Regions from separate parts of the Tissierella carlieri genome, predicted to be linked through region 2. Evidence: riboswitches for the same ligand, from Rfam matches in the RefSeq annotation. Region 2 holds a riboswitch; each other region holds the start of a gene.
What was found. Region 2 has a riboswitch for S-adenosylmethionine ahead of KQI38_RS01340 (homoserine O-succinyltransferase). Riboswitches for the same ligand answer to the same signal wherever they lie in the genome.
Positions count from the first base shown of each region.

Region 1 (6,914 bases), on a different contig from region 2:
GGGAAAGGGTATTTAAGAATGGAAAAGAGATAGAGCTAAAGAGGCAAGAGTCTAAACTATTTTTCTATTTACTTAATCATAGAAATCAAGTATTTTCACGACCAGAACTTCTAGATAGAGTGTGGGGATATGATTATTATGGAGATGCTAGGACAGTGGATGTACATATTAGAAGGATCAGAGCTAAATTAAAAATGCCTGGAGATACCATCATAGAAACTGTATTTGGTACAGGCTATGTTATGAGGTAGAAGATGTTAAGAACTATTAAAGGTAAAATTACAGTAGGTATTGTATTTATTAGTATAATTGTGCTTATTCTAATTAATTTGATTATATGGGGAATATTTGAAAATAATTTACAAACCTTCATTATAAATGATATGGAGAAGATAAGGGACATTGTTTTTTCTGAAATAAAGAGACAATATCCTATTAGCAGTGAAAAAAATAGTTTAAATAATAAAAATGAGATATGGTCTGTCTTAAATACTGTCAGTAAACAATATGATATATATTTGTCTATGAATTATTTTGAAGATAATTTCAGACAATTCGCTGGGGAATTGCTAGAGGAGGAAAGTGTAGAAAATATAGTTCTAGATAGCGATAAAAAATCATCATTATTATATATTCACAACCAAAAAATAAAATTATATGCTACTTATTCTTACCCTATTTATATTGAGGATGATTACATAGGGATTTTTGCATTTCAAAAAAATTATTTAAATGAATACAATAATAATGTTAATTTGATGATAAGGATTATATTTATTCAACTCATCCTATTTATAGTGATGATTCTAGTCAATTATATTTGGCTGAAGAAAACAACAGATCCTTTAAACGATTTAGCAACGGCCATGACTTTTATAGGACAAGGTAAGTTTTCTAATGGATTAAAAACTAGGAATAATGATGAGATAGGCATACTGATCGATCATTTTAATAAAATGGAAGATCAAATAATGGAGCAGATGAGATATCTACAGTTAGAAAAGAAAAAGATAGAAGAATTGGAGAAAGAATCTAGGGATTTCTTCAATTATGCAACTCATGAAATGAAAACTCCTATTACTTCAATTTTAGGATATACTCAATTATTGCAAAAAGGAAACCTAGACAAGGAAGTAACGGAAAGAGCTTACAGCAGGATTATAGCTGAATCTGAAAGAATGTATAAGCTTATTCAAAATATGTTAGTTGTTGCTAGATGTGAACAATTAGAGGAATATGAACCAGAAAGTTTTAACATTAAAGAATTATTAGCTAAAATAATCTATGAGTTTGAGCTAACTTTTAATAAGCAAAAAATTAATATCTGCTTTGATTGTGATGATACTATAATTTTTGCTATAAAGGAAGAGGTACGGACTATAATTAAGAATTTGATTGACAATGGAATTAAGTATAGTCAAGATGGAAAGATAAGCATTAAATGTAAATCTGAAGATTATGTCTGTATTATTGTAGAGAATAAAATTTTACCTATTCCAAAGGAAATAAGAGAAAAACTTTTAGAGCCATTTATTAAATATAATTATGGAGAACATACTCAGATGAGCTCAGGGTTAGGATTATTCATTTGTAAAGAATTAGCTGAAAAGAACAAAGCATATATTGACTATAAAATTTACGAAGATAGAATTTGTTTTAGAGTTAAGTTTATCAATATAGAACAATAAATAATAGGGAAAATCTATAGATTTTCCCTATTATTTTAATGATTATATCGTTATTTTTTTCGTTTAAGTCCTAATAATACTAAAACTATTATTAGAGCTGAAACACCGTATACAATAAATATAGTTTTATTATTTTTTGATGGAGATTCTTTTGATTCTGTTGGCTTTTCATCATCACTATGTTGAAAAGCTTCTCTAGCATCGTCTTTTGTCGCAATTAGTTTTAAATCCAATAAGTTTTCAGATTGATTTATTTCATAATCCTCATTTAACAATATATTGAGATCTTCAAGAGAAATATAGGTGTTTTCTTTATATATAATTGGTTCACCTATTAATTGCAATTCTTTTTCTCTTAAATTAGCCTTTCTACTTCCAATTTCTAAATTTAATATATTTCCGATATTTATACTACCATCTATTGAGTTTTCAACTGGAATATTTAGTGTTTCAAAGGTTTCTCTTATAGGAAGATATATTTTATCATCAATTTTATATATTTTTTCCATAGACACTTCTTCTTTATCATCTACTTTGATTTTGAAGTCAATAGGTTCATTATCAGGAGTTTTGTCTACAAAGTAGGATTTCACAGGTTTTCCAGGTTTTACTCCTTTAACTATACCATCTTTATTTTTTACGATAACCCCATTGACGAGTACATATTCGATTCCAACTGAAGGAGCACCAGAATCTTTTACAGTAGATTTGTCTATTATTGTATCTGGATTGAATATAGTAATATCTGCATCTCCTCCAACTTCTATTCTACCCTTATATTTCATAGAAGGAGCGGAACTTTCCATTCTTTTAGCAGGGAGGTAAGATACTTTCTTTATTGCATCCATTATAGATAATACTTTTTCTTCTCTAACATATTTACCAAATACACGGCTATAAGTTCCAGCGCCTCTAGGATGATTATTATAGCTTGGCTCTATGATAGTATCACTTCCTATCATAGTGTCAGGGTCTTTTAAGAGCATTATAAGTTCTGATTCAGGCATGGAACCATGGGCGGCAACTAATAGATGTTGCTGACGATACCTATCGAATGTATCTTTTGTAATTCTAATATCTGTACCGCCTATCTGTAAATCTTCATAAGTGATTTTGAACCTATCTTGCCAGCCTGGACGGAAACGAGCTGAATCTATATAGGTTGCCCAATAGTCATATGGATAAAAACAAGTTGTAATATCCAAGCCTTCCTCCTTAGCCTTTTTTACCATATCCAAAGCCTTGTCCATAACAAAAGTACCGCCTGTACTGTTGATATGCATAATATGGATTATAGCGCCAGTTTCTTTTCCATAATCTATTACTTCTTGAATGCCATCTAAGCCTTTTTCTTCATCTGAATGTCTTAAATGATAGAAGGTAGGTAGATTATATTCCTTAGCTAAATTTAATAGTGGAATAACTTCATTTTTTACTCCAGGTACATATTCAAAGCTAAAAGAAATGCCTAATGCACCGGCTTCAACATTTTTTCTTACAACATCTACTAATTTTTGTATATCCTCTTCCTTAGTTACTTCAGTATCTACGCCATATCCTACAATAGGCCATCTATGTCTTGTAACAAAAGATGAAGCCCCAAAGTTAGCCAATACTCCATTTTTTTCCCAAGCTCTATACCAAGAGACAGCATCCTCGGTACCACCATGCATAGCTAGATTGCTAGTTACACCATCCAATACCTTTAACTCTATACCCACAGAGTTTGGATCATATGATATAAGGTCTACAAATCCAGGAGAAATAACAAGACCATCTGCATCAATTACTTTTTCTCCTTTCAATTCTTCCTTGGTTATTTTTTCTACCTTAGAACCAATTATTCCAATATTATAATCCTTAAGTTCGTGATCCGTAGATGGATTATAAACAGTTCCACCTTTTATGACTATGTCATATATAATCGGGTTATCGGCAAAGGTTTGAACGGGTATTATATTTAACAACATAATAATTGATAATGATAAAAAAATTACTCTTTTGAGATTCACTTGCACACTTCCTCTCTTTTTTAAATAGCTTGTCTCATAATGTAATATTTTATCATAAAGAAAAGAAGAAGTCTTTACAAAACAAAGACAATTAATGGAATTCAATTATTAAAAATAAAATTAAATATATAAAACAACTATTGACATCTATTTCATTATCTAATATAATTAGCTTAATTTAAAATTAGACTTATCAAGAGAGGTGGAGGGAAAGGCCCTATGAAACCCAGCAACCAGTATTAATTACATGGTGCTAAATCCTACAGCATTAGCTGAGAGATAAGATTTCGATTATTTTACCTCTTTTTAGCTAAAGAGGTTTTTTTATGACCTAACTTAGCGAACGATAGTGAGCTTTAGTAGGTCAAACGCAATGAGCACCAAATCTATACGAGCGTAGCGAGTAAATAGATTTGAGTTGCGAAACTGCGGGAAATGACCTAACTTAGCGAACGATAGGTCCTAGCGGACACCACTGAATTATGCCCTACGGGGTAGATAAGGGTTGTGAGCTTTAGTAGGTCAAACGCACCATTTGCTTCGCTCATTTCTACGTTCACTAGCGTTCACTTCGCTGTCCGTTTTGTCTGCAACTCGCATATATATGCTCGTTGGACAAAAAGGCAATGAGCACCAAATCTATACGAGCATAGCGAGTAAATAGATTTGAGTTGCGAAACTGCGAAAAAATTATGGATAAGTATAATTTTAAAAATTCAATAATTTAATATTCTTATCAAGAGAGGTGGAGGGAAAGGCCCTGTGAAACTTCGGCAACCTTCAGATTAATCTGAAAAGGTGCCAAATCCTACCCTAAGTTCAATCGAACTTAGAGAAAGATGAGAAGGTGTTTGCATACTGTTATGAGTGTAATCTCCTTTCATCTAATATTAAAAAATTAGGAAAGGAGGTTTTTTATTATCTAGTAGCAAATAAATTTTATTGAATAAAGGAGAGATTATAATGAGTGAAAGAAAATTAAAATTTGATACATTACAAGTACATGCAGGACAGGAAGTTGATAAAACTACTGGATCTAGGGCAGTGCCTATATACCAAACTACATCCTATGTTTTTGACAGTGTTGAACATGGAGCAAATCTATTTGCATTAAAAGAAGAAGGATATATTTATACAAGAATAATGAACCCAACAACTGATGCCTTTGAAAAGAGAATAGCAGCATTAGAAGGGGGAGTTGGAGCATTAGCCGTTGGTTCTGGTTCAGCTGCCATTACTTATGCAATTTTGAATATTGCTGGTGTTAGAGATGAGATAATATCAGCAAGTACATTATATGGAGGCACTCATACTTTGTTTTCTACAACTTTACCAAAGTTAGGTATAAATACAGTTTTTGTTGATCCAGATGATCCAGAAAACTTTAGAAAGGCTATAAATGAGAATACTAAGGCAGTTTATATAGAAAGTATAGGAAATCCTGGAATAAATCTTATTGATATTGAGGCTGTGGCTAAGATTGCACATGAAAACAATATACCTTTAATTATAGATAATACATTTGGTACACCGTATCTCATAAGGCCTATAGAATTTGGAGCAGATATTGTAGTTCACTCTGCAACAAAATTCATTGGAGGTCATGGGACCTCAATAGGAGGAGTAATAGTTGATTCTGGAAAATTTAATTGGCTAAATAACCCTAAGTTTCTAGGATTCAATACACCTGATCCAAGCTATCATGGTTTAGTATATGCAAGAGATATTGGAGAAGCGGCTTATATTGTAAAAGCTAGGGTACAGCTTTTAAGAGATACTGGTGCAGCCCTAAGTCCATTCAATTCGTTCTTATTCTTACAAGGACTTGAAACTTTATCATTGAGAGTTGAAAGGCATGTGGCTAATGCAAAAAGAATAGCTGAGTTTCTATACAAACATCCTTTAGTTTCTTGGGTAAATTATCCTAGCTTAGAAGGAAATAAATACAACTATCTTGCTAAGAAGTATTTTCCTAAAGGAGCAGGGTCTATATTTACGTTTGGAATAAAGGGTGGAGTTGAAGAAGGAAAGAGATTTATAGAATCACTAGAGATATTTTCACACCTTGCAAATGTGGCTGATGCAAAATCTCTTGTCATTCATCCGGCTAGTACTACACATTCACAGCTAAATGAGGAAGACCAAATAAAAGCAGGTGTTGCTCCAGACTTAATAAGATTATCAATAGGAATAGAAGATGTAGAGGATTTAATAGAAGACATTGAGCAAGCACTTGAGAGAGCAGTAAGATCTTAAAGCAGCACATATTATAGACAAATTGCTAGAACTTCAAGAGTTTTAGCAATTTGCCTAATAATTATCTATATAAAATTGAAATATTATAATGAGATATTAAAGGAGGCAAATATGAATATAAAACAATTATTTGATAAGAAAAACTTAGTTTTTTCCTTTGAGATATTCCCCCCTAAGCCTGATTATCCAATAGAGACAGTATATGATACCATAGAAGAATTAAGTGTTTTAAATCCTGATTATATAAGTGTTACATATGGAGCAGGGGGTAGTGTTAACAACAACAGAACCTGTCAGTTATCACATTTAATGAAGGATAGATATAATATTGAATCTTTAGCACATTTAACTTGTATAGGTTCTAGTAAAGAGTATATGGATTGTGTACTAGAAGAACTAAAAGAGAAAGGTATAAATAACATATTAGCCCTAAGAGGTGATATTGGAAGCATAGGAGTAGGAGAGTTCAATAACTCTCAAGAACTTATACAATATATAAAACAAAGTGGAGATTTTGGAGTAGCTGCCGCTTGCTATCCTGAGGGACATATAGAAAGCAAAAAAGATATTGATAAAGATATTAGAATACTTAAATTAAAGGAAGAGGCTGGTGCAGATTATTTTATTTCTCAACTTTTCTTTGATAACTCCTATTTCTATAATCTCTTAGATAAGGCAGAACAAAAAGGAATTAAAGCTCCAATACAGGCAGGAATTATGCCAGTAATAAATAAAAAGCAAATAGAAAGAGTAATCTCCCTTTGCGGAGCTTCACTTCCAAATAAGTTCCTTAGAATTATGAATAAATATGAATATGATAAGCTTGCTTTAAGGGATGCTGGAATAGCCTTCGCACTGGAACAAATAGTAGATTTAGCATCATCTGGGATTAAGGGAATTCATTTATATACTATGAATAATCCTTATATAGCTAAAAGTATAACTAATAATATTGAAT
Region 1 covers NZ_JAHLOH010000023.1:143,409-150,322, reverse strand. Annotated here, with positions in the region: gene KQI38_RS06620 (response regulator transcription factor) at 1-251, shown strand, start outside; gene KQI38_RS06615 (sensor histidine kinase) at 255-1,688, shown strand; gene KQI38_RS06610 (amidohydrolase family protein) at 1,739-3,700, opposite strand; SAM riboswitch class I at 3,888-3,986, shown strand; SAM riboswitch class I at 4,431-4,546, shown strand; gene KQI38_RS06605 (homocysteine synthase) at 4,664-5,956, shown strand; gene metF (methylenetetrahydrofolate reductase [NAD(P)H]) at 6,068-6,914, shown strand, end outside.
Region 1: linked by a shared signal. The riboswitch ahead of KQI38_RS06605 (homocysteine synthase) and the one ahead of KQI38_RS01340 (homoserine O-succinyltransferase) in region 2 are both predicted to bind S-adenosylmethionine.

Region 2 (6,914 bases):
TGAAGCCATGACTGCATTGATTCACTATTGTTTTAATACAATAGGGCTTCAAAAAATTATTGCCTTAGCAAAACCAGAAAATATGGCCTCAAATAGAGTAATACAAAAGCTTGGATTTAAATTTCAGTACTTTGTTAGTGGTCTACCTGAAGAGTTTGATTTTTACAATGGAGAACCCTATTATTCTCTTACAAAAGAGGAATATTTAAAGATTAAAAAGTAGGTGTATTTAATAATAAGGGAGGAGTAATAATTATGTCTAAAAGTAAAATTACGAGTTATGAAGAGATAAGCTCAAAAAATGTCTTTACAATAGATTGTAAGGATATAGTATTAAGAGAATTTAGATTAGAGGATTTGGATGAGTTATATGATCTTACATTACAGCCTGAAATAACAGATTATTTACCTGATTGAAAATCAACAAAGGAACAGCGTAAGGAATGGTTAATAGATTTTCATATAAAAAGTAATAAAGAATTTTTAGAAACTGTTCCTAATATTCAGAACCAGTTACTATTTTTAGGTATCATATTAAAGGAAACGAATGAGTTTATTGGGTGGTGTTGTACAGGTTTAAAAGATGAATTGCCACCACCCAATAGAGAGATAGCCTATGCTATTTCAAAGAATTATAGATCTAAGGGATATACAACTCAGGCGGCACAAGGATTAATAAGGTGTTTATTTGAAAATACTAATATTGAGGTGCTAAACGCAATAGCGCTAACACATAATATACCTTCAAATAGAGTAATTCAAAAATGTGGATTTAGCTATATAAGTAGTATTGAGATTGAAAATGAAGAATTCCACTATTATAAACTTAGTAAAAGTGAATGGAGAAATAAGAATAAAGAATATTAATCAGATTAGCTTTTCTTAAATAATAAACTTTAAAGAAAAATAGAAGAATATTTATTGAAAAGAGATGATCTTACAGTCTTATTTATTACTCATAAAGTGAACGAAGATTTTACTAAATATTATGATGATATAATAAGATTTGAAGAAGGTAGATTAGTAGCTTTAAACATTAGCTAGAGAATGCTCCAGTCTTTATAGGCTGGAGCATTTCTTTAATATTCGAATAATTTTATATAACGAGTTACAACTATTATAACAGTTATGATACAATGAAATTATAAATAGGAAGGTAATTAGTGAGCCGAAAGGATGGTCCAATTGAAAAAGCGGATACATAAATTGATTGACAGAATTGATAGCCTGGAGAGAGTAAGAAAACTATATATTTTTTTACTTATCTTTTCCATAGCTTCTTTACTGGTTATTTTGAATTATTCTTACATATCTACATTTAAGGATGTAAAAGTATTATATGCCCAATATACTAAAGATCGCATTATAGATATAAAGAAGGATTTTCTTAGGGATTCAGTCAATAATATGATAAATAATATTGAGCAAACACAAGTTGAGATAATGGAAGTAAATAGAAATCGTATAAATAGAGCTACTAAAGTTATAGAAGAATATTATAGATCAGAAAAAGAAGATTTTTTAGAGAAAGTCATTGACTACTTTGATACAGGAACTATCAAAGAGGCTTTCGATATATTTATATTAGATAGATCTACAGATAAAATTTTATACCAGAATAATATAGGCCATATGGAGGATACAAGAGATGTCTATGATTATATTGATGATTTAAAGAAAAAGGCTATAACGTATAATGAAGATGATTATGGAAAATATTATATTTTTTATGGAGTTACTAAAGATTACATAAAACATGCAACTACAGAATCTATAAAGAAACGAATACATAGTGATAGCTTTGAAAATGATGCTTATATTTGGATTAATGAGATTGTGAATTATGATGGTGGAGACAATTATGCCATTCGCCTCATCCATCCAAACTTAAAAGACACAGAAGGTACGTATTTATCTACAAAGACTCAAGATATTGAAGGTAATTATCCTTACCTAACAGAACTCAACGGAATTAAAGAAAATGGGGAAATATATTTTACCTATTTTTTTAAAAAGAAAACACGTGACGAAGTTGCTGAAAAATTAACTTATGCAAAGTTATATAAAGAATATAATTGGATTATTGCAATGGGTGTTTATTTTGATGACATTCAACCTTATATAGATGAAATTTCTGAGGATGGTGATAAAGCTATTTCTAAAATGACTGCATTAGTAGGAGTTTTATCACTTGGATTGATCCTTATAGGAATTTTAATAGTATTAATTTTAGAACATTGGTATTATCAAAATTCTAATAAAGAATTAAGAGAAAAATTAAATATAGATGAACTCACTAAGGCTTTTAATAGGAGAGCTGCCACAAAAAAGCTGCAAGAAACATTTTATTTATTTAAAAGATATAATAATGTTTTTGCCGTTGTTATCTTTGATATAGATGATTTCAAAAAAATAAACGATAGTTACGGACATGATGTAGGGGATAGAGTTTTAAGAAATCTTGTAGAAATCATAAATAAATCTACAAGAAAAACAGATTTTCTTTGTAGATGGGGAGGAGAAGAATTCCTTCTTATTTGTGAAGGGCTGAAAGAAGAACATTTAGATTCATTTACAGATAAGATTTTAAGAGATATAGAAAATTTTGAGTATGAGGACCAAGGCGAAAAATACCATATAACTATCTCAATAGGTGCTTCTTATTTTAATAAAGATGATGAAGATTTTTCATCTGTAGTTAAAAGAGCAGATATGGCCTTATATAAATCTAAGAAAGAAGGAAAGAATAGAGCCACACTTGATATATGATAATATGATTAAAGAAGGATGTGACTAAATGGAATTACAAGGAAGATATAATATTGCCAAGATATTTACTGATAATCTTGAAGACGGAGCAAAGGAGCAAATACTTGATTTGTTAAATCAAGATTTCATCCAGGATTCAAAGGTTCGAATAATGCCAGATGTTCATCAAGGTATGGGTTGTGTAATTGGATTTACAGCTGATATGGGGGATAAGGTGATACCCAATATTGTTGGAGTTGATATAGGATGTGGAATGCTTACTGTAGAACTTAGAGATATAGACATAGACTTACCAAGGTTAGATGATATAATAAACAAAAAGATTCCTTCTGGAAAATCTACACATAATGAAAGAAAGTTTAAATTTGATAAATTAAAGGATTTGTATTGCCTTAGAGATTTGAAGGATACTAAAAGAATTGAAAGAAGTATAGGAACTCTCGGGGGTGGCAATCACTTTATTGAAATCGGAGTAGATAGCAACAACAATAAATATTTAGTAATCCATTCAGGCAGCAGAAACCTAGGTAAGCAAGTGGCAGAGATATATCAAAGACTAGCAATAGATTTATGTAGCGGCAAGGGTGATTATTTTATTAAAAGAGAAGAAATAATTGCTCGCTATAAAGCAGAAGGCAGAAGAAAAGAAATAAAGAAGGTTCTTGAAGAGTTAGAAAAGGACTATGCAGAACTTCAGCCTAAATATCCCAAGGCTTTGTGCTATTTAACTGGGGAGCATAGAGAAAAGTATTTAAATGATATGAGGATATGTCAAGAATATGCAAGTTTAAATCGTGAAGTAATGTCAGATATTATTCTTAAAAACTTACTTGGAAAAGAGCTAAGTGAATTTAACTATTTTGAGACTATTCATAACTATATTAATTTCAAGGATAATATCATTAGGAAGGGTGCCATAGCAGCCTATAAAGGTGAAAAAGTTCTAATTCCTATAAATATGAGAGATGGTTCCATAATCGCCATTGGAAAGGGTAATCCTGAATGGAATTATTCAGCTCCTCATGGAGCAGGAAGGCTTATGAGCAGAAATGTTGCAAAGGAGGCTGTCACTTTAGATGAGTTTAAAAAGAGTATGGAAGGAATTTATTCTACATCCATAAGTGAACATACTTTAGATGAATCACCATTTGCATATAAAGCGATTGAAGAAATATTAAATAATATTACTGAAACTGCTGAGGTCATTGACATAATAAAGCCAATTTATAATTTCAAAGCATAAGAATTAATAAAAGATATTTTTTCATTGACATATTTAATCCTCTGTGTTAATATCATTTTAACAATTTAATAGTATTGCTTATCAAGAGTTAGGGTAGAGAATTAGCTCTATGACCCTACGCCAACCTGCCATTTGGCAAGGTGGTTCTGCTAATGGCGATAAGAGAGATTTCATAGAAAATCGACCTTCTTAGCATTAGCTAAGAAGGTTTTTTAATTACAACTTAATATTTTCTTATCTAGAGAGGTGGAGGGACTGGCCCGATGAAACCCAGCAACAATTTTAAGCTATATAGTTTAAAAAATGTGCTAATTCCTGCGGTGAAAACTGAGAGATAAGAGGCGGAATCTATATCTTTTTGCATTATAAATCCCTTCTTATCTTAGAAAGGGATTTTTTAATTATAAAAAGGAGGATTAGAAAATGAAAAAAACTAGAATTAGTGATTTCCATGTTAACAACTGTCAGGGGAGAGTTTAGAACTTACATGCATGAGGAGGGATATTTAGTTCTGAGAATATTGGAGATATAATAAAAGCTTTTGAAATAGGATTAGGAGGGTAAGACATGGGATTAGTAATTGATATAAATATTTCAGCCATAGATTTACTTAGAAAGGAAAATATAGATATTAATTCTAAAAGTAAATCTGAAGATTTGCCAAAAGTATTAGTATTAAATTTAATGCCAAATAAATTAGATACGGAGTTTCAACTGTTAAAATTACTAGGAAACAGCTTTATAGATATACAGGTAGATTTTTTATATACAGAAACATATAGGTCTAAGAATACAAATCTAAGTTATCTAGAGAAAGTTTATAAAACATTAGGTGAAATAAAAAATATAAATTATGATGGAATGATAATAACTGGCACCCCTTTGGAATTTGTAGATTTTAATGAGATATCCTACTGGAAAGAGTTGAAAGCTATAATAGATTATTCTAATGAGTATATTAAGTCTACTATCTATCTATGTTGGGCAGCAGTAGCAGGATTATATCACAATTATAAGATACCTAGGCATACAACAGATAAAAAGGTAGCAGGGATATTCAGCCATGAGATTGTAAATATAAACTCCCCACTATTTGAGAGATGTGGAGAAAAGATACTTTCTCCGCATTCTAGGTATTTTGAGATTAAAGAAGAAGATATAAAAGATATAGAAGAATTAGAAGTTTTATCAAAATCAAATGATGCTGGGATATACATAGTAGCTGGAAGAAAAGGGAAACAGATATATATTACAGGCCATCCAGAGTATGATAGGTATACTTTATACAATGAATATAGAAGAGATAGAGATAAAGGATTATCACCAGATTTACCTAAGAATTATTTTCCTAATGATGATTTTACTCTAATACCTGAAAATACATGGAGCGGCTATTCGCAAATTTTAGTAGATAACTGGATAAGATATTATTTAATACAAAAGGAGGGGGAAAATTAATGTTGAATATTGGCTTATTAGGATTGGGAACAGTGGGAATAGGTATTGTACAGATACTAGAAGAAAGAAAGAAGTATCTAGAGAAGCTAATAAAACAAGAAATTAGCATATCTAAGATTTTGGTAAAGGATATAGATAAGAAGAGAGATATTGAAATAGATAAAGAGAAACTAACCACCGATATTTACGAAATAATTGAAGATGATAATATTGATATAATTATTGAAGTTTTGGGAGGTTTAGATAACCCATATTATTATATAAAAGAAGCATTAAATAAAGGGAAGGATGTAATAACAGCTAATAAAGCTGTGGTTGCAAAACATCTGGAAGAGTTAACAAATTTAGCGAAAGCAAAGAATAAATCTTTTTTATACGAAGCTAGTGTAGGTGGTGGCATCCCTATTATAAAACCATTAAAAGAGCAGGTAAATATAAACCAAATACAAGAAATAAGAGGCATATTAAATGGAACATCTAATTATATACTGACAAAGATGATATCAGAAAACTTGGATTTCCAGGAAGCATTAGAAACAAGTCAAAGGTTAGGGTATGCAGAGGCAAATCCTACTGATGATATTGAAGGTTATGATACTAGAAGAAAACTTAGGATTTTATCTACTATTGCATTTAAAGACAAGATAGGTGAAGAAGATATTTCATGTTATGGAATTAATAGTATAAACTTTAGTGATATAAAGAATATAAAATCAATGAGTTGTACAGTTAAGTTATTAGGTACAGCAATTGTAAATGATAATAAGTATTATGCTTCTGTGGAGCCAGTTATAATGAGCCAAAATTCTTATTTTAGTAAAGTTGATGATGCAAATAATTTGGTTTCTTTTATAGGAGATAATGTAGGAGAATTAAGATTCTTTGGAGAAGGTGCTGGAAGATTTCCTACAGCTAATGCAGTATTAAGTGATTTAATAGATATTACGTCCAATACCTATCAAAGAAATTGTTCTTTAGAAAATAGTGAGTTAAATAACATTAATCAATTATATCGAGGCAAATATTATATGAGAATTAATGTGAAGGAGGATACCAAGGTTAAAATAGAAAAATATATAATTGATAATGAAATTATAGAAGATATGATTGAAAAGAAGGATAGCATTGCATTTACCACTAAATTGATATCAAAAAAGAAATTAGAAAAATTAATTGATATATTTATGATAGATTCTAAGAATTATTTTGTGGCAAGGCTAGAAGTGTAAAAAAGGACGTGATTTCATGATTGTTCAGAAATATGGTGGTAGTTCAGTAGAAACCACTGAAAAGATTATTCAAGTTTCTAAAAAGATAATTGAAAGAAAGAAATCTACTAAGGACATTATAGTTGTAGTTTCAGCTATGGGAAAGAGTACAAATAGACTTATTGAGTTGGCTAAAGAAATAACTTTGAATCCATTGGATAGAGAGTTGGATGTTT
Region 2 covers NZ_JAHLOH010000012.1:1,950-8,863, reverse strand. Annotated here, with positions in the region: gene KQI38_RS01365 (GNAT family N-acetyltransferase) at 1-223, shown strand, start outside; gene KQI38_RS01360 (GNAT family N-acetyltransferase) at 256-417, shown strand; partial or broken gene KQI38_RS01355 (GNAT family N-acetyltransferase) at 442-867, shown strand; gene KQI38_RS22205 (hypothetical protein) at 922-1,044, shown strand; gene KQI38_RS01350 (sensor domain-containing diguanylate cyclase) at 1,186-2,769, shown strand; gene KQI38_RS01345 (RtcB family protein) at 2,798-4,012, shown strand; SAM riboswitch class I at 4,088-4,177, shown strand; SAM riboswitch class I at 4,244-4,353, shown strand; gene KQI38_RS01340 (homoserine O-succinyltransferase) at 4,580-5,470, shown strand; gene KQI38_RS01335 (homoserine dehydrogenase) at 5,470-6,699, shown strand; gene KQI38_RS01330 (aspartate kinase) at 6,716-6,914, shown strand, end outside.

Region 3 (6,914 bases), on a different contig from region 2:
TTTTACTCTATTATCTAATCTATCCAAATGTTTAAGAGTATGTCCATCAAAATCCTTTGTGATAGAAACAGTTTGATGGATATTCACTAAATCCAGTTCCTTTGCTTTATTCAGCACATATTCTACTGTTTCCATTGAAGAGCAAATCGGATTAGTATTTCCCATTAGGTTGACTAATGTATATCCACCTTTTAATGCTGCCAGTCCCCCAGTAAATAAGTCTTCTTTATGAGTAAATCCTGGTTCCCTAAAATGAACATGTAAATCGATGAATGAAGGCATAAGAACTAAGCCTTCTCCATCTATTTCTGTACAATTATAATCTAAATTTACACCGAAATCTTCTATTATTCCATTTTTAATATATAAATCCCCAAGAAAATCCTTGGACTCATCTACTATTCTTGCTCCTTTTATAAGAATATCCACTCTATCCCTCCCAAGAATATATCTGATCACAATATTCACATTTGTATCTTCCCTTATCTTCATCGATTAAAACAAATCTATGGACTATTCCTCTTTCATTGGAGGTTATACATCTAGGGTTCTTACATTCAATAATTCCTTCTACTCTATCTGGCAATGATAAATTGATTTTTTCTGTAATTCTTTCATTTTCAATAATGTTTACTGTAATATTTGGGTCAATAAATCCTAACATTGCTAAATCTATATCTATAACATTTTCAATTTTAATCATATCCTTACATCCATGCTTCTTACTAGCAGCATTCATTATAAGAGCCACAGTAAAATCAGCCTCATCTAGTTTTAAATGTTTAAATATAAAAAATCCATATCCTGGTTTAATATGATCTATAACAATGCCTTTTGTAATACTATTAATATTTAACATTATTTCACCCCCAATAATTTAACGATTAAAGCCATTCTAACAAACATTCCGTATTTTGCTTGTTTAAAATACCAAGCTCTAGGGTCATTATCTACTTCCATGCTTATTTCATTTACTCTTGGAAGTGGATGAAGAATTGTTAAATCTGATTTAGCTGATTTTAACTTAACATTATCTAATATATAACTATCTTTTAGTCTTATATAATCAGCCTCATTGAAAAAACGCTCTTTTTGTACTCTAGTCATATATAGTATATCCAACTGATCTATAACTTCTTCAAGTCTTTCTACTTCTAAATAATCTAGAGCTTTTTTATCTAGAATCTCAGTCTTAATATATTCAGGAGTTTGTAATTCATTAGGGGATATTAATATAAATCTAATATTATCATATCTTGACATTGCTTTTATTAAAGAATGAACTGTACGACCAAATTTAAGATCTCCACATAGTCCTATGGTTAAATTAGAAAAGTTACCTTTTGCAACTCTAATAGTCAAAAGGTCTGTAAGTGTTTGAGTTGGGTGCTGGTGACCACCATCACCTGCATTTATTAGAGGAATATCACAAAACTGTGAACCGTATTTTGGTGCCCCTTCCTTTGGGTGACGTATAGCAATAATATCTGTGTACGCTGCAACTGTTCTTATGGTATCAGGTAAATTCTCTCCTTTAGTTACAGAACTTGAACCTGGCTCTGAAAAACCTACTATTTTTCCTCCTAGCCTAAGCATTGCAGCTTCAAAACTTAACCTAGTTCTAGTACTAGGTTCGAAAAATAATGTCCCCAAAACCTTTCCATCACAAATATGGGTAAAGTCTTCTGGTTTCTCAATAATTTCTTCTGCTAATTGAAATATCTCTTCTAGCTCTTCCACAGTAAAATCCTGTGGATCAATTAGATGCCTTCCTTTTAACATTTTAATTCCTCCTTTAACTTAGTAGCCTTTTAAAGGATTAGCGTTCGAAAAAACCTTCCAAATAGGAAGGCACAAGTATACCATAAATATTTATCTACGCTCTCCTTCCTAACCTCTCTGGATTAGATTAAAGGTATTTATATCTATAATATAATAGCATATTAAAAATAAAATGTCTATAAGTTTTATCCCAGTTGTAATTAAAAATTTTTATTTAAAAATTGAGAACTCCTTAATTTGGAGTTCTCAATACTTACTATTGCATTTGCTGATTTGTATTTGTTGTAGTTGTATTTGTACTATTAGCAGCTGATGTTAATGTGTTCTTTATTTGATTTACGTCATTTTTATTAGCTGGCGGAGCTGGCTTATAATATCCTTTTTGCTCGGCTATTTGGTATAATTGATATTGCATTTGTTCTGCTTCATTTCTTAATGTCTGTAGAGTTGATCTTAATTGTTGATTTGAACATTCCATTATAGCTGTTGTATAAGTATTTATACTAGCTTTAGCTCCTGCTAAAATATCATTTACAATATCTCTTTCTTGCATCATTTATTTTCCCTCCTCTTATAATGAATTAATTAGGTTAGTGGCAGTAGTTTTTGCGTCTGTACTTGCTTGCTGAAGCATTTGTTTTAATTGTGGATCTTGAACTTGATTTGCATAAGTTCCAAACTTACTACTCATAGTTAAGTGACCACCAGCAATTTCTTTTACACAGTTAAGTTCTTGTTGAGTTACACTATTTAAATTTACAGTATTTTTAAGTGCCATAAATACACTCCTTTCAATTTTTTTGTTCTCCTTTATTGTTTGTTAAAATAATTTTTTTATTCTTCCAAAAGATTCTTAAATATAATTAAATAAATAGGAAAAACTAAATTCAGGAGGTGTAAAAATGGAAAGAATCCCTAGTATAAAAAACAATCCTGAATTCGACATATATTACCAAAGTGAAAATCTTCAAAACACAGATTTTACAAGCTATGAAAATTTGGATTCTAGAAGACCAGATGCTTATGTAGGCTTTTCCAATGATATATTTTTATATCCACAATCCTTTTTTACTAGTTTTGATGATTTAGAATGGTACGATGAATTATAAAAAAAGGTAAAAGTAAAATTTTTTTAAATTTATAGTTGACAAAATTAAGAAATAGTATTAAAATGAATTTTAAAATCAACTGAATATAACTCTTATCGAGAGTGGCGGAGGGAATGGCCCTATGAAGCCCGGCAACCTGTATTATTACAAGGTGCTAAATCCAACGGTATTTGTACCGAAAGATGAGAGAGGAATGTAGACCTCTTTCTTCTGAAGAGGTTTTTTTATTTAGACCTCTTTAAATAAAGAGGTTTTTGTTTTAGCAATTTAAGGGGTGAATATATTAAATGATTAAAATCAATAATTTATCTAAAATATTTTTTAGTGACAAAGAGAAATTAACAGCAGTAAACAATGTAAACCTGAATATAAAGAAAGGAGAGATTTTTGGGATTATTGGATTAAGTGGCGCTGGAAAATCCACTTTAATTAGATGTTTAAATAGACTTGAGGAACCAACGAAAGGAAAAATATTTATTGATGGAATAGATCTAACAGCACTTGACAAGGAAAGTTTAAGAAAAGAGCGAAAAGAAATAGGTATGATATTTCAACATTTTAATCTATTATCTCAAAAAACTGTTTATGAAAATATAGCCTTTCCTTTACAGTTAGAAAAAATGGATTCTGAAAAAATTCATAATAGAGTTAATGAGCTTTTAGAATATGTAGATTTAAAAGATAAAAAAAACAGCTATCCTAGTCAACTAAGCGGAGGCCAAAAACAAAGAGTGGCTATCGCAAGAGCCATTGCTAATAATCCTAAAATACTTCTTAGTGATGAGGGAACCTCTGCATTGGACCCGAAGACTACAAAGTCTATATTAGAATTACTAAAAAAAATAAGAGATGAGTTAAATATAACCATAGTGATGATAACCCATCAGATGGAAGTAGTAAAGGAAATATGCGATAGAATTGCTATTATGGAAGATGGACAAGTTGTAGAAGAAAATACCGTAGAAAATCTCTTTAGAGAACCTAAGACAAAGATTGCCCAAGCCTTCATCAGCTCTTTACAAGGAAATATAGAAGAAGAAATTATAAATCCAAATGATTTTAAGGGAAATCTTATTAGATTAAGTTTTTTAGGAGATAGTGCTAAAAGACCAATTGTATCTAAAGTAATAAGAAGTTTTAATATTGATGTGAATATATTATCAGGAAATATCAACAAATTGCAATCCACTAGTGTAGGCCATCTAATATTAGAATTAATTGGAGAAGATGAAGAAATAAATAAAGCTCTTTCATTTTTAGAGAATGAAGATGTTCACGTGGAGGTGATATAATGGCTGAGTTAGTTATACCTTCTTTATTAGAAACTCTATATATGGTATTTTTCTCAACAGTATTTTCATTATTGCTAGGATTTCCACTAGGAATTCTATTGGTAATTACTGAAAAAGATAATATCTGGGAAAAGCCTACGTTTAACAAGATTTTAGGGAGTATTATAAATGTAATGAGATCTATACCTTTCATTATTCTAATGATTTTAGCATTTCCTATCTCAAAGCTTATAGTTGGTACAAAAATAGGTACAACAGCAACTATAGTACCTTTGTCCCTAGCTGCAGCTCCTTTCGTAGCTAGAGTTATGGAAGGGAGTTTAAAGGAAATCGACAGGGGTGTAATTGAATCTAGTCTCGCTATGGGGGCTACAGTTCAACAAATTGTTGGAAAAGTTCTTATTCCAGAGTCACTTCCTTCTATAGTGTCCGGAGTAACCTTAACTATAATAAATCTAATTGGATATTCGGCCATGGCAGGTGCTATAGGAGGTGGTGGATTAGGTGATCTAGCTATTCGTTTTGGACTATATAAATGGCAAAAAGATGTAATGTTTGTAGCCCTTGTAGTCATTATAATTTTAGTTCAAGGAGTACAACTTTTAGGTAACTATATTTCTTTAAAAATAAATAAAAATAAATAAAATAAATGGGGGAATTAAATTGAAAAAATTATTATCACTTGTATTAATTGTCGTATTATCATTATCAGTTTTAGCAGGCTGTAGCTCTAAGCCTTCCGAAACGAACAAAATTAAAATAGGTGTATCTCCAGACCCACATGCTAAATTAGTTAGTTTAGTTGTAGATGATCTGAAAAAAGAAGGAATTGAAATTGAAATAATTGAATTCGCAGCAGACTATGTAACGCCAAACCTATCTCTTAATGATGGAGATATAGATGCTAATTTCTTTCAGCATGAACCTTATTTCAATGATTTTAAAGCAAAACAAAACTTAGACTTAGTCTCTTTAGGAAAAATTCATGTAGAGCCAATGGCATTATACTCTTCTAAATATAAATCTATAGATGAAATACCAGATGGTGCTGTAATAGCTATACCAAATGATACAGTAAATGGTGGTAGAGCTTTACTTTTACTCGAAGCTAATGGATTAATCAAACTAAAAGATGATGTTGGATATGCAGCTAACGAAAAAACTGATATAGTAGATAATCCTAAAAACATTAAATTTAAGGCTCTTGAAGCTGCTTTCCTTCCAACAACTTTAGATGATGTCGATGGCGCTATAATTAACGGTAACTATGCCCTTGAGGGAGGACTTAATCCTGTAAAAGATGGTCTTTTGATTGAAGGCGGAGAATCACCTTATGCTAATCTTATAGCCGTAAGAACTGGAGAAGAAACACAAGATAAATTCGTTAAATTATTGAAAGCATTACAGTCTGAAAAGGTAAAAAAATATATAGAAGAAAATTATGATGGTGCTGTAGTTCCAGCATTTTAAAGAAATAGAGGCAAGGTAAACTTGCCTCTATTAATAAATTTGTATTATAGAAATTATTTACTTGATTTGTATTTTCCTTGGATCTCTATATCTTTTGTATCTATTATAAACTGCTTATCATGGCTGTACATTGGATTATATTTATAAATTGAAATATCGTATATAATATAACCTTCTCTTACTTCTATCCCATTATTTATATTATTTTTTTCTACAGCAGTATTCTCATACAAGAATATTACCTGTACTAATTTTTCTCGATTGTTAGGATTTTCAGCTATAAAAGTTCCTGTAATATTTTCATTTTTAATGGATATCCCTTCTATATCAATAGTTTCTCCATCTAACTTTATAGGTAATTCAGAGCTCATTTCTTTAATCACACTATGCTTATTTGGATATCCAATTAAAATTAAATTACCCTGTTTATCTGTTTCAGTTATATTTTTTTCTTCTTTAACCTTCATTTGTAAGTCGAATCTACCTGTGCCATCCTTTATTAACATTTGGGTAAACTGCTCGAATTTAGTTAGGTCTTCTTCACTTAAATATTCTGGTTTTACTATTATTACATCTTCCCCTTCTAAGGCTCTAAGAGCTATACTGCCTATGATCAATCCATTTCTCTTTTCTGATTCCTTCAAATAACGCTTCTCCTGATTTAGATAATAGACATCTCGTTCCTCTTGTGTTAATTCAATATCCTCTGGATAATAGTTGGGTTGTGTTACTGCAGACTCCATAGAAATCTTTATATCTTTCCCTGCAACTTCTTCTATTATATTTAATAATCCCTCTATGGTTGCATTTTTGAACTCATTTCTTTCATAATAAGTCCTTAATATTTTTATAAATTTTTCTTCACCTACTTTTTGTTTGAGAGATTCAAAGAAGGCAGGTCCCCTTCTATATATAGCTTCTCCATAATCTCCCCAATCCTTAAACTGGTCTACATTACTATTTAACGGTAATAAAGTTGATGGATATATTGAATTTCGTATAGCAGAATCAATTCCGTTTTGATGATTTTTTCCATATTCTTTTTCAAAGTAGTAAGCAGTAGTAAATACTGTTAATGATTCATCTAAAAAAGGCTCCTCAAATTCATTATTTCCAACTGCTACATACCACCATTGATGAATAGTTTCATGAACTGCTGCTTCTATTAGGAATGAAGCACTTTCTTCTATATTAATATCTTCCATATCCCAGTATCTTCCCATTTGTATTGCTTGAGGGTATTCCATAGCTCCCCCACCTA
Region 3 covers NZ_JAHLOH010000049.1:7,104-14,017, reverse strand. Annotated here, with positions in the region: gene KQI38_RS17760 (dihydroorotase) at 1-429, opposite strand, end outside; gene KQI38_RS17755 (aspartate carbamoyltransferase regulatory subunit) at 431-859, opposite strand; gene pyrB (aspartate carbamoyltransferase) at 859-1,782, opposite strand; gene KQI38_RS17745 (spore coat protein) at 2,039-2,338, opposite strand; gene KQI38_RS17740 (hypothetical protein) at 2,354-2,560, opposite strand; gene KQI38_RS17735 (hypothetical protein) at 2,685-2,891, shown strand; SAM riboswitch class I at 2,981-3,080, shown strand; gene KQI38_RS17730 (methionine ABC transporter ATP-binding protein) at 3,179-4,183, shown strand; gene KQI38_RS17725 (methionine ABC transporter permease) at 4,183-4,827, shown strand; gene KQI38_RS17720 (MetQ/NlpA family ABC transporter substrate-binding protein) at 4,847-5,653, shown strand; gene KQI38_RS17715 (M1 family metallopeptidase) at 5,707-6,914, opposite strand, start outside.
Region 3: linked by a shared signal. The riboswitch ahead of KQI38_RS17730 (methionine ABC transporter ATP-binding protein) and the one ahead of KQI38_RS01340 (homoserine O-succinyltransferase) in region 2 are both predicted to bind S-adenosylmethionine.